DNA from 3 places in the Thermorudis peleae genome. Region 3 is predicted to be linked to each of the others. Evidence: riboswitches for the same ligand, from Rfam matches in the RefSeq annotation. Region 3 holds a riboswitch; each other region holds the start of a gene.
What was found. A riboswitch is a leader RNA that binds a small molecule or an ion and turns the genes downstream of it on or off. The one in region 3 is predicted to bind S-adenosylmethionine.

Region 1 (4,133 bases), on a different contig from region 3:
GCTGGGCCGGCGCTTTGGTTGCTTGAGCCGGAGCAGCCGTTGGTGTGGCATTGCCGCCCCCGCCGCATGCCGCAAGGAGCGCTGCGCCGGAGACCCCTACGCCGAGTGCCAAGGCTCGACGCAGCATTTGTCGTCGGGTCAAGGGACCCCGCAAAAATTGCTGCACCTGGTTTCCCTATTCCATCGTCGGCTGTCCTTTCCTTCCTCACTCACGTGCCAATCCAACTGACTTCCACTGCGACATACCGATCGACAACCGCGGCGGCTCTCCTCCTCTCCATTGCTCTTACGTACCCCATGAAAAAAGCCGCCGTTACGGCGGTAATGCACTACGGAAACACAAACAGAAACCCGTATAGGGCGAGCAAAATGGGAAAGCGCAGCGCGAAGATGTGAGCAAATCTTCCTTGAAGCTGCCGTGCACCTTGCACTGGTATCCGTCTGTCCTTCTCCAGCCATATATTGCAGCGGCTAGCCAGCGCAAGTATAGCTTATGTCAGCTCCGATGACAACCCTTCTGACACCATTTAGATCAAACGACCGGGAAGTCGGCGGGCAGCGTCTTGGAACGCTTTGGCGTCGTGTGGCGCAAGTGCAGCGATTTGCCCAATGAGCGTGTTAATGCGAGCAATGGCGTCGAGGAGATACTGGTCTGGTGCATGCTCTTCAAGGCCACGGCTGTGGTCAAGTGGGTCACGCCAGAGCTCGAAAGGGCGCCCTGGAGCAGTTGAGGGGCGAACTAACGCTGCGAACGGGCTGGCGGCGTCTTTGGCCTCGAGCCACCAGAGCCAGCCTTCTTCCGGTTGGGCCGCTTGGTCAAGCAGGTCAAGAGTACGGCTTGGGGCTTCAACAGAACGGAACCGCTCGCGAAGGTTACGCCGGGAGAGACGTGAGGCTGGCAACGGCTGAGGAAGGAGCAAGTTGAGGCCATGGAGTGCGGCCGTCAGCGCTTTGAGCGCCTGATCAATGCCAGCACAGATAGCTGCTTCGACGCGCACCTGATCTTTGGCCTCAATTGCCATCGCTGCCTCACGAGCGTGGTAGCGTGCTCCTTCCAGCCGCAGGTGAGCCTGTTGTTGCGTCGGTAGCTTTTCGAGTCCGCTGTTGTTCATGGGTAACCTCCTCCCGGCATCATAGCCCCTCAGTATGGTCCGAACAACAACGTGTTTGCAAGGGTGAACACTGTATTGTCTTCTCCTGCTTGGCGGACGTGCCTGCGCCTGGGCGTAGTGACGTGCCGAAAACGAGGGCAGTGGTGGTACAGTGCCGGAAGGACTGCCAAGCGCAATCCCGTACATAACGTGCCTCCAAACTGCTCTTGCTGAGCTTTGTAATAGCAACGGCGCCATGTTACCGCAGACGCTCTTGACATCGTGGTATTCTTCTGCTATCCTGATCGGCAACAACGCAAGAGGCCGGCGCTCATCAAGAGCGGTGGAGGGAACGGCCCGACGAAACCCGGCAACCAGCGCGCCAGCGCCAGGTGCCAATGCCGGCGGAGTGCAGAAGCTCCGCACGATGAGCGCCGAAAAGAATGCCCTCCACCTTTGTGTGGAGGTTTTCTTTACTCCCTCCACCACAACCAGTGATTACTCGACGGCGATTGCGCTGTGCGAGGGGAGAGTTTGTCGCACATCCCATATTTGGATGGTGCATTGGAGGGAGCAGACGCACCGATGACCGTAACAGCTGTGACCGCCCCGTGTATTACAACACCAACGATTGCCCGCATTGCGACGCCGGATAATCCCTTCGTTACTGAAGGAGGGGCTGTTCTTCCTATCGTTGACATTGCTTACGAAACCTGGGGAACACTGTCACCAACCCGCGATAATGTGGTGATTGTCGCCCACGCATTGACGGGCAACAGCCATGTTGCGTCCCACGGCCTAGGTGATGAGCCAGGTTGGTGGGAGCCAATGGTTGGCCCTGGGGCGCCGATTGATACGAACCGCTACTTCGTGATCTGTAGCAATATCCTCGGCAGCTGTTATGGCTCGACTGGCCCCCGCTCGATTGATCCGCTGACTGGCCGCCGCTATAACCTCCGCTTTCCCAAGATCACTGTCCGGGATATTGTGAATGCCCAAGCACGGTTGCTTGACCTCCTCGGCATTCAGAAAGTCTTTGCTGTGGTCGGTGGCTCCCTTGGAGGCATGCAGGTGCTCGAGTGGGCAGCGATGTATCCCGAGCGCGTCGAGCGCATTATCCCGATCGCTGCATCTGGCCAATTCAGCGATCAAGGCATTGCATATAACGAAGTGCAGCGGCGTGTCATCATGCTCGATCCTGCGTGGAACAACGGAGAATATGAGGATGGTCAGGGACCGGCAACGGGTCTAGCGATTGCCCGGATGCTCGGTGTCATCACCTACCAGTCTGATGAACTCATGACGGCGAGGTTCCATCGCCGCGAAGAGGCGCGGTATACCGCATGGCCAGAATTTCTCGGCCGGTACGACGTTGAGGGTTATTTGCATTACCAGGGCGAGAAGCTCGTCCGGCGCTTCGATGCCAACAGCTACCTCTATCTGACACGGGCGATGGATTCACACGACCTGGGCCGGGGACGCGGTGGCTACGATGCCGGCCTCGACCGCATCACCGCGCGCGTGCTTGCCATTGGCATTCGCTCCGATATCCTCTTCTGGCCAGCGCAAATCCGCGACATGGTTGAGCGGCTGGCACGCCTTGGCAAAGACGTGACCTATTGGGAGCTTGATTCTCCCAATGGCCACGATGCGTTCTTAAAGGACTTTGACCAGATTGGTCCAGTGATTGCCGCGTTCCTCAGTTGTCCGTAAGGCGGCCTATGCTGGCGCGATCGCCGGCGTTAGTGCGCCGCCAAACCGGATTGCATCAAGCACATCGCTCACGATTGCACTCGCCGTCGGTAGTGGGCCTGCGCCTTGTCCGTAGAGGACGACAGTGCCGACGCGGTCGCCTGTTACCTCGATGGCATTAAAGTTCAGGCGCACGTGGGCGAGTAAGCTATCGCCCGGGACAAACTCCGGTGCAACGCGGAGGCGCCAGGTGCCGTTTTCCTCAGTGGCCTGAGCCAAGAGTTTTATTACGCCGCCGCGACGGCGCGCTTCAGCAATTTCCTCCGGCGTGACCTGCGTTATCCCGATCCGCTCAATGTTCTCAGGATGGATCTGCTTCTTGGCAGCAAGCGATGCGAGAATCGCCAGCTTGTATGCTGCGTCGTAGCCTTCGACATCGGCTGTCGAGTCGGGTTCAGCGTACCCAAGACGCTGTGCCTCCTGCAGCGCCTCGTGATACGGAGTGCTGTGCTCAGCCATCTGCGTGAGAATAAAGTTCGTCGTGCCGTTAACAATGCCGCGAAGCTGGCTCACGCGGTTGGTCGCAAGGATTTGCCGAAGGCTCGCCATGAGAGGAATGCCGCCGCCGACGCTCGCCTCAAAGAGCAACGCGCGATTGTTCGCTCGTGCTATGGCGGAGAGGGCAGCGAAATGCTTCGCAAGCGCCTCTTTGTTTGCTGTCACGACATGCTTGCCGCGTTCAAGGGCTGCGTGCATGATACTGGCTGCTGGTTCCTCCCCACCGAGTACTTCAACGACAACGTCGACGTTGGGATCGGCGAGGGCTGGTTCGGCACTAGTGATTGCTTGTTCAGGGCGGAGTCCGGCTGCTTTGACCCGCTCGATCGACCGTGCCATCGCATAGCGGATCGTGAGCTGGATGCCAGTTTGCTCCGCGATCCGATCACTCTGCTCGTGAATCAACCGGACGACAGCGCGCCCGATTGTGCCGACTCCGAGGATTGCTAGGTTGACGGTTTTCAGTTGTTCCATTTCCAATCCTTTCACTGTGGTCCTTGACAACGTCATATTCTGTTGCTACAGTCAGCCTAACAACGACCTCCAGCGTATGAGCTGGACGGCGTGAACGCAAGAGGCGAGTATGCAACGTCGAATACTGATCCAGAACGGAACACAGTGGACTACTAAGCCCGCCGGCGATCAGGCGGGCGGTCACGGGTAGTGCGCGACCGTTTGCATGATCGGCCGGCAGAGGATGCCTCCTCTGCCGGCTTTTTCTGTATGGCGAGCAAGGCAGAGTTCGGGGTAACGAGGAAGTGGAAGGAGGATGGAATGCCAGACCGTCTTGAT
Region 2 (4,133 bases), on a different contig from region 3:
GCTCATTTGGCTATGAAACAGAACATTATGAGATCTCTCGCAAGATTGGAGCAGAGCGACTCTTCCCGAAAGTTGCAGCACAAGCACCAGACACCGTAATCGCTGTCGCTGGTGTTTCCTGCCGAGAGCAAATTGCGCACTTTACTGGACGCCGCCCAGTACACGTTGTTGAGGTCCTTGCGAGTCGTCTCGAGCCAGCTGTCCAATCAGCCGCAGAGCCTACGGGGGTGGCGCTTGCGGCCGAATAACCGAGCGGCCGAACATAGTCGAGGGCGGGGAGAACTCCCCGCCCTCGCTACTTTACACGCTGAAGGAGCACGTTGCTAGGCATCGACACGGGCGAGATAGCGCTCCCGCATGCGTCGCGCGGCCTCAACCATATTCGTCAGTGAGGGCCAGACCTCTTCGGGCCGACGCGTCTTTAACCCACAGTCAGGGTTGACCCAAAGCTGGCGAGGATCCAGAATCTCGGCAGCACGGAGGAGCAACGATTCAATCTCATCAACACTTGGCACGCGTGCTGAGTGCACGTCATAGACGCCGGGGCCAATTTGACGTGGGTAGCGATAATCCTGAAACGCACGCAGCAATTCTCCCTGGCTTCGACTATTTTCGATTGAAATCACGTCCGCATCCAACGCATCAATAGCTGCAATGATGTCGTTAAACTCGCTGTAGCACATGTGAGAGTGAATTTGTGTTTCATCCCGCACACCTGAAGATGCAAGACGAAACGCCTTCACGGCCCAATCAAGGTAGTCATCCCAATCCTTCCGCCGTAGCGGCAACCCCTCACGGAGCGCCGGCTCATCGATTTGAATAACCTGGATTCCCGCAGCTTCAAGATCACGTACCTCATCGCGGAGCGCCAGCGCAATCTGATAGGCAACTTCGCGTCGTGGCAAATCTTCCCGGACAAACGACCAGTTGAGAATCGTTACTGGCCCAGTCAGCATACCTTTCACTGGCTTTGCCGTGAGCGATTGTGCATAGCGACTGACGTCGACCGTCATCGGCTTAGGGCGATAGATATCGCCAAAGATAATGGGTGGGCGCACAGCACGACTGCCATAGGACTGCACCCAGGCATGTTCCGTTAAGACAAACCCGGCAAGTTGCTCCGCGAAGTACTCGACCATATCACTCCGTTCAAACTCGCCATGTACGAGTACATCGAGGCCGATTTCTTCCTGCCGGCGAATCACGTCGGCAATGCGCTCGCGAATAAACTGCCAGTACGCTTCATCGCTTAACTTCCCACTGCGCCAGCGCGCACGAGCGGTCCGCACATCTTGTGTCTGTGGGAAACTGCCAATTGTTGTCGTGGGGAAGAGGGGCAGTTGAAGACGTGCCTGCTGGAGTGGTGCACGCACGTTATATGGCGAGCGACGGCGAAAATCATCCTCGCTCAAGGCAGCGATACGCTCTCGTGTTGGCCGGTGGTAGAGCTGGCTGGCATCAAGACCAAGGCGGAAATACTCGGCGTTTGCTTCAAGCTCAGCTAGAATCGCTGACCGGCCCTCATTGATCCCACGTGTTAAGATCACGACCTCTTCTAGCCGTTGTTCAGCAAACGCGAGGAGTGCACGCACGTTTTCCGGCAAGTGCTCCTCGAGTCGCACATCGTGTGGAACGTGGAGCAGGGAACACGACGGTTGTACCCAGAGCAGAGCAGGATCAACGTGCTCAGCTAGCTCCTCCAGCAACTCCAGTGCTTCAACCAAATTCGTTCGCCAGATATTGCGACCATTGACCACACCAGCCCCGAGGACTTTCCCGGCAGGGAATCCGTGCTCATTGAGCAGTGAAAGATTCTCTGTCCCACGAACAAAGTCAAGGCCAATCCCTTCAATGGGCAAGGCTGTCACAAGGTGCCAACTCTCAACATCGAGACTGCCAAAGTAGGTTTGCACGAGAAGCTTTGGACGATGAGAGAGTGATCCAAGCATTCGATAGGCTTGTCGGACAAGGGCCAGCTCCTCGGCAGTACGATCCTGGACGAGGACGGGCTCATCAACTTGCACCCACTCGGCGCCTGCATCTGCCAGGCGCTCGAGGACGCGTGCATAGATGGGTAGAAGTGCAGCAAGGTGATCAGCGAGCGGTCGTGAATGATGCTTCCCGAGCAGAAGCAAGGAGACCGGGCCAAGCAGCACAGGCTTTGCTGCACGGCCAAGCATCGTTGTCGCTTCGACAAATTCATCAAACGGCTTCGTGCTCGCCAGTGCAGGCTCAGGTCCCTGAAATTCAGGGACGAGGTAGTGATAGTTCGTATCGAACCACTTCGTGAGTTCAAGCGCTGGAATACCTTCGGCTCCCCGTGCCATGGCAAAGTAGGTTGACAAACTCACCGTTTCCTCACGCGGGCCAAAACGCTCGGGAACAAGTCCAACCAGGCAAATAGCGTCGAGAACGTGGTCATAGAAGCTGAAATCATTGCAGGGAATCAAGTCAATGCCAGCCTGTTGCTGCACCTGCCACATCGCTCGGCGGATTGCCCGGCCCGTCTCTACCAGCTGCGCTTCATCAAGGGTCCCTGCCCAAAAGCCTTCAAGAGCACGTTTGAGCTCCCGGCGCTTGCCAAGGCGTGGATAGCCAAGAGTCGAACTTTGTGCCATGCTGCACCCCCATACACAATGTGCCCTCCACAGAACCGTGGAGGGCACTACCAGCCAATATCCTCACGTCCTTAGACGCGCATCGTGCGGAAACTTTCCGCCGGCATTGGCACCTGGCGCGATCGCGCTGGTTGCCGGGTTTCGTCGGGCCGTTCCCTCCACCACTCGGAATGCGCGTCATCAGCGCATAATGTTCTGGCTCACGATACCACGACCTGCCTCAACCGTCAATCAACTCGCCGCGCAACGAGGCTAAACAACTGCGGGATGGGCGGAACATGGGATGGCGGATACCAGCGCTCCTCGCGCAACACCATTCCAGATCGTAGCGCGTAGGGGCATCCTGCGTACTCAGTAAACTGCTCGATCTGCAGTCCAGCCCCAAGCACCGCTGAGAGAATATCGCCAATCCCCCAGGCAAATTCATATGCCGGCCGACCATTCTTCCACGTTTGTGTAGGAACCTGTCCAGTACGCAAGGTCTCCTCAAAACCGATATAGTCACCCACACCATCGGGATTCTCGAGGAGGGACGACGAACCAAACCCAGCATAGGGATAGCACACCTGCCAATCATCGTCGAACATTCCAAGCACAGGATGGAAATCGATTGCAATAAGCCGACCATTTGGAGTAAGCACGCCAGCGACGCCCTGTGCCCATGCGCGGAGGTCAGGCAGCCAGCAAAACACTCCATAGGAAACAAAGACAGCATCGAACTGCTGCCCATTGTGTTGCGCCTGCGGTAGCCAGTCATACACATCAGCACGGACAAACGTGGCAGGAATGCCAAGACGTTGGCGCAATTCCTCCGCAGTCGCAATTGCCGTGTCACTTATATCGACGCCGACAACCTCTGCACCAAGAAGCGCAAGGCTCAACGTGTCGACACCGTCATTGCATTGAAGATGGGCAATCCGTTTACCCGAAACATCTCCGAGCAGTGCGCGTTTTTCAGCGTGGAGCGTACCAATACCCGAGCGAAGTTGCTCTTGCAGCGTGGCCTTATGTTGCTGATGCACCAAGGTCGCCGCATTCCACGAGCGACGGTTCGCCTCGCGTATCGTTTTCCACTGTTCGCTTTCGTGCATCCCTTATCTCACTCGATTCCGTGTGCGCTTTACCGTTCAGCGACAGAGACTGCTTCATTCGAGCCCTGATTCGCACCGGCCTGTCCAGCTCGGCGCTCCTCAGCTACGAGCTGCCGGATCATGCGAGCGATCTCCGGCGGCATGATATAGACGCGTCGGCCAACCCCTTCGTCACCGCCAGCGCGAAACTCGAGCGGTTCCCGCTTATGCTCAAAGCGGCGCATTGCATGGCCTACTGAGCTGAGTCGTCCGCCAATGACACGAGCGGGCAAACCTAGCGCCTGCTCGAGGTCGGTCATCGGATAGCCCTCAGGACGTTTCGCAATTTCGGCAAGAATTTGCCGAGCCCCGCCCTTCAATCGACTCCAAAACTGCTGAAACTCCTCGAACGTCCAGCTTTCTTCCTCGCCTGAAGACCGCGGCT
Region 3 (4,133 bases):
GACGCGCAGCAAGTCGTCGCGGCTCATGCCGGGCTTGCGTGGTGAGCCCGAGGTAATCACGATGACGTCCGAGTTTGCCGTCGCCGCGTAGTCGTTGGCGCCGCTGACCAGGCAGTCATAGCCGAGCACCGGGCCAGCTTCGAGCAAATCGAGCGCTTTGCCCTGGGGTAAGTTCTCGACGATGTCGATGAGCACAATGTCGGCAATATTGCGTTGCGCCAGGTACTGGGCTGTCGTTGACCCGACCATCCCCGCCCCGACAATGGTGACCTTGGGTCGCATCACTCCTCCTTCCCTTCATCCTTTGTCCATGCGCAACGCGCAGGCACCCATGCTCTCCGCACATCATACACGCTACCCTCTAGAATTACCCCAGTTGCGCGGGTCAGGGGAGGAGCGCACACGAGCATGCAACTTCCAGAGCGCGTGGTGCTGGTGGGGTTAAGCGGAACAGGCAAAACGGTCGTCGGGCAGGCGCTGGCGCGACAGCTTGGCTACGCGCTCGTCGATACAGACGCGCTCGTTGAGGCGCGCTTTGGCTGTCCCGTCGCCGAAATCTTCCGGCGCTACGGCGAGCCGGTCTTTCGGGCAGCCGAGCGCGAGGCCGTCCGGATTGCGGCCCGCCAACGCCGGACGGTGGTGGCGACGGGCGGAGGCGTTGTGCTTGACGAAGCAAACTGGGCCGCGCTCCGCCCGGGCAGCGTCATCGTCCACTTGCGGGCGAGCCTGCCGACGTTACTGGCCCGCCTGCGAGCGCAGTCTGGCGCGCAGCCTGGCCGCGATCGTCCTCTGCTCCAGGGCGATCCTGCCGCACGTCTCGCGCAGTTGTGGGAAGCCCGCCGCCACTTCTACGCCCGTGCCGACCTCACTGTTGATACTGATGGCCGCACGCCGGAAGAACTCGCAGCCGAGATCGCCCGGGCCGTTGCCGAACGCCAGCGCCGCGGCCTGGTGCCTGCGCTCTCACTGCTGGGCCAGGCTGGCCGCAGCGACATCGTCATCGGGCCTGGGGTGATTGGAGAACTGGGGACATTGGTCAGCCAGCGCTGGCCCCAGGCGCGGACAACCTTCGTCGTGAGCGACCAGCAAGTCTGGCCGCACTGGGGCACCCGCGTCACTGACGCGCTTGCCAGCGCTGGGCTGCGGGTCGAGTCACGAGCGGTACCGGCTGGCGAAGCGAGCAAGTCGTGGGAAACGGCTGGTGACCTGCTCGATTGGCTCCTCGCTTGCCGCGTTGATCGGCGGGATGTCGTCGTCGCGGTCGGCGGCGGTGTCGTCGGCGATCTGGCGGGCTTCGTTGCCGCGGTCGTGCTGCGCGGCATTGGCTTTGCCCAGGTGCCGACGAGCCTGCTCGCCATGGTCGACGCGAGCGTCGGCGGCAAGACCGCGGTCAACCACCGGTTTGGCAAGAATCTCATTGGCGCGTTCTACCAGCCGGCATTGGTCGTCATCGACCCGGAGACGCTCACAACACTACCCGATGCTGAGCTGCGTGCCGGCTGGGCTGAAGTCGTCAAACACGCGATGATCGAGTGTACCGCGACGGGCGCGTCGCATCCGGCGCTGCTTGCCGCGCTGGAGGCAGCACCGCTCGAGACGCTGCGGCTCGAACCGGCTGAGATGACCGCGCTGATCCAGCACAATGTGGCGATTAAGGCCGCAGTGGTGCAAGCCGACGAGCGCGAGGATGGCCTGCGGCGCATCCTGAACTACGGCCACACGTTCGGCCACGCCTTCGAGGCCGCTGCCTACCGCTACCGTCATGGGGAGGCTGTCGCGTTGGGCATGCGAGCGGAAGTGCGCCTTGCCCAACGCCTCGGCCTGGCTGACGACAGGCTGGTGGCGCGGCAGGACGCGCTGCTCGACCGGCTTGGCCTGCCGCGCCAGTTCATCGGCGATGCCGCGGCGGTGTTGGCCCGCTTGCCCTATGACAAGAAAGCCGTGCACGGCCGCCTTACCTGGGTGCTGCCAACAGCTCCTGGCCAGGTGACCATCACGGACCAGCCGAGCGCCGAGGACGTCGCCGCGATTGTCGCAGCCGTGAGCCAGGCAGAGGTCGAGCGAGCCTGAGCTTGGATCAGGCTCGTGCGCTATGGTAGAGTTACGGAAAATGTAACGGTGGGGCTCCTCTTATCCAGAGTGGTGGAGGGAACGGCCCGAGGAAGCCCGGCAACCGGCAGCAACGCTGCACGGTGCCAAGTCCGCCAGCGACGAGCTGTTGTGTGAGGCGCGCTGGGAGATGGGAGTGAGCCGAAGCCCCCGGCTTCTCTCTGGAGAAGCCGTTTTTCGTGAGCGGATGGGACGATGACCGAGCGGGGTGGGACGCCAGAGTTCCGGCCGATCGTATGGCAAGGTGAGCACCTGCTGCTGCTTGACCAGACGGCGCTCCCCCAGGCTGAGCGCTGGGTCACCTGCCGCACGGCGGAGGATGTTGCTGCTGCGATCAAGGAGATGCGGGTGCGCGGCGCTCCGGCGATTGGCATTACAGCCGCCGCTGGCGTTGCCCTGGCTGCGCGCCAGGCCTGGCACGACGGCCACGACGTCGACGAGGCGATCGACGCCGCCGCAGCGATGCTGCGCCAGACCCGCCCAACGGCGGTGAACCTCGCCTGGGCACTCGAGCGGGCACAGGCTGTCGCTCGCGTCCAGCCAGACCCTGCCACGAAAGTGCAAGCGCTGGCTGCCCTTGTCGATCAGCTCCTGGCTGAGCAGTGGGCGTCCGACGAGGCGATCGCCCGGGCTGGGGCAGCGCTCTTGCCCCGCGGCGCTCGGGTGCTGACCCACTGCAACACTGGCGGACTCGCCACCGGTGCGCTTGGCACGGCGCTCGGGATCATCCGCTGGGGTCACCAGCAGGGGATCGTCGCGCACGTCTACGTCGACGAGAGCCGGCCCTGGCTGCAGGGTGCTCGCCTGACCGCGTGGGAGCTCGGCCGCGCTGGCGTCCCCTACACGCTGATTGCCGATGCGGCAGCCGCGAGCTTCATCACCAGCGGGCAGGTCGATGCCATCATCGTCGGAGCAGACCGGGTGGCGGCCAACGGCGATGTCGCGAACAAGATCGGCACGCTCGGCCTGGCGATCATCGCCGCCTACGCTGGCGTGCCGTTCTATGTCGCTGCGCCATGCTCGTCGTTTGACCTGCACGTGCCGGATGGCAGCGCGATCCCGATCGAGCAGCGCAGCCCGGACGAAGTGCGTCGCGTTGGCGGCGTGCTCGTCGCGCCACCGGATGCGCCCGCAGCCAACCCGGCGTTCGACGTTACCCCTGCCAAGCTCATCACCGCATTGGTGACCGATGTCGGCGTCATCAGCCCGCCCACGCCTGACCGGATTGCGGCCGCCGTCGCAGCGGGCGGCCCGTCACACAGCCGACTGCGAGCAGAGGAGGAAATGCGCGCGTGACTGCAGCACGAGCTGAGATCCGTGACCGCAGCTTGGCCCCACAAGGACAGGAGCGGATCGCCTGGGCGGCTCGCGAGATGCCGGTGTTGCGCCTCATCCGCGAGCGCTTTGCCCGTGAGCGCCCACTCGAAGGCGTGCGCATCGCGGTCTGTGCCCACGTGACGACCGAGACGGCAAACCTGGCCTACACACTCCGGGCCGGCGGTGCGACGCTCGCGCTCTGTGCCAGCAACCCACTCTCCACGCAGGACGACGTGGCCGCGGCGCTGGCTGAAGACGGCTTCGCCGTCTTCGCCATCCGCGGTGAAGATCACGAGACGTATTACCGGCACATCCGCCAGGTTCTCGACTTCCAGCCGCAGATCGTCATTGACGACGGCGCTGACCTGGTGACCACGCTGCACCGTGAGCGCCGTGACCTGTTGCCCTTCGTCTTTGGCTCCACGGAGGAGACGACGACCGGCGTGATCCGGCTCAAGGCCATGGCCAAGGACGACTTGCTGGCGTTCCCGGCCATCGCCGTCAATGATGCCGATACGAAGCACTTCTTCGATAATCGCTATGGCACGGGGCAGAGCACGATCGACGCGATCCTGCGCGCGACCAACATCCTGCTCGCTGGCAAGACGGTCGTCGTCGCAGGCTATGGCTGGTGCGGACGAGGTATCGCCATGCGGGCTCGTGGGATGGGCGCCCATGTGATCGTGACCGAGGTCGATCCGGTGCGG

Region 1: linked by a shared signal. The riboswitch ahead of metX (homoserine O-acetyltransferase MetX) and the one ahead of mtnA (S-methyl-5-thioribose-1-phosphate isomerase) in region 3 are both predicted to bind S-adenosylmethionine.
Region 2: linked by a shared signal. The riboswitch ahead of metE (5-methyltetrahydropteroyltriglutamate--homocysteine S-methyltransferase) and the one ahead of mtnA (S-methyl-5-thioribose-1-phosphate isomerase) in region 3 are both predicted to bind S-adenosylmethionine.

The regions. Positions count from the first base shown of each region.
Region 1 covers NZ_JQMP01000003.1:1,291,237-1,295,369, forward strand. The annotation lists gene N675_RS08885 (peptide-binding protein) at 1-166, opposite strand, end outside; gene N675_RS08890 (hypothetical protein) at 528-1,112, opposite strand; SAM riboswitch class I at 1,420-1,525, shown strand; gene metX (homoserine O-acetyltransferase MetX) at 1,677-2,804, shown strand; gene N675_RS08900 (homoserine dehydrogenase) at 2,811-3,815, opposite strand; gene asd (aspartate-semialdehyde dehydrogenase) at 4,116-4,133, shown strand, end outside.
Region 2 covers NZ_JQMP01000003.1:821,831-825,963, reverse strand. The annotation lists gene N675_RS06815 (FAD-binding and (Fe-S)-binding domain-containing protein) at 1-248, shown strand, start outside; gene metE (5-methyltetrahydropteroyltriglutamate--homocysteine S-methyltransferase) at 324-2,618, opposite strand; SAM riboswitch class I at 2,695-2,795, opposite strand; gene N675_RS06805 (class I SAM-dependent methyltransferase) at 2,846-3,709, opposite strand; gene N675_RS06800 (hypothetical protein) at 3,739-4,133, opposite strand, start outside.
Region 3 covers NZ_JQMP01000001.1:311,364-315,496, reverse strand. The annotation lists gene mdh (malate dehydrogenase) at 1-282, opposite strand, end outside; gene aroB (3-dehydroquinate synthase) at 409-2,070, shown strand; SAM riboswitch class I at 2,128-2,246, shown strand; gene mtnA (S-methyl-5-thioribose-1-phosphate isomerase) at 2,305-3,405, shown strand; gene N675_RS01430 (adenosylhomocysteinase) at 3,402-4,133, shown strand, end outside.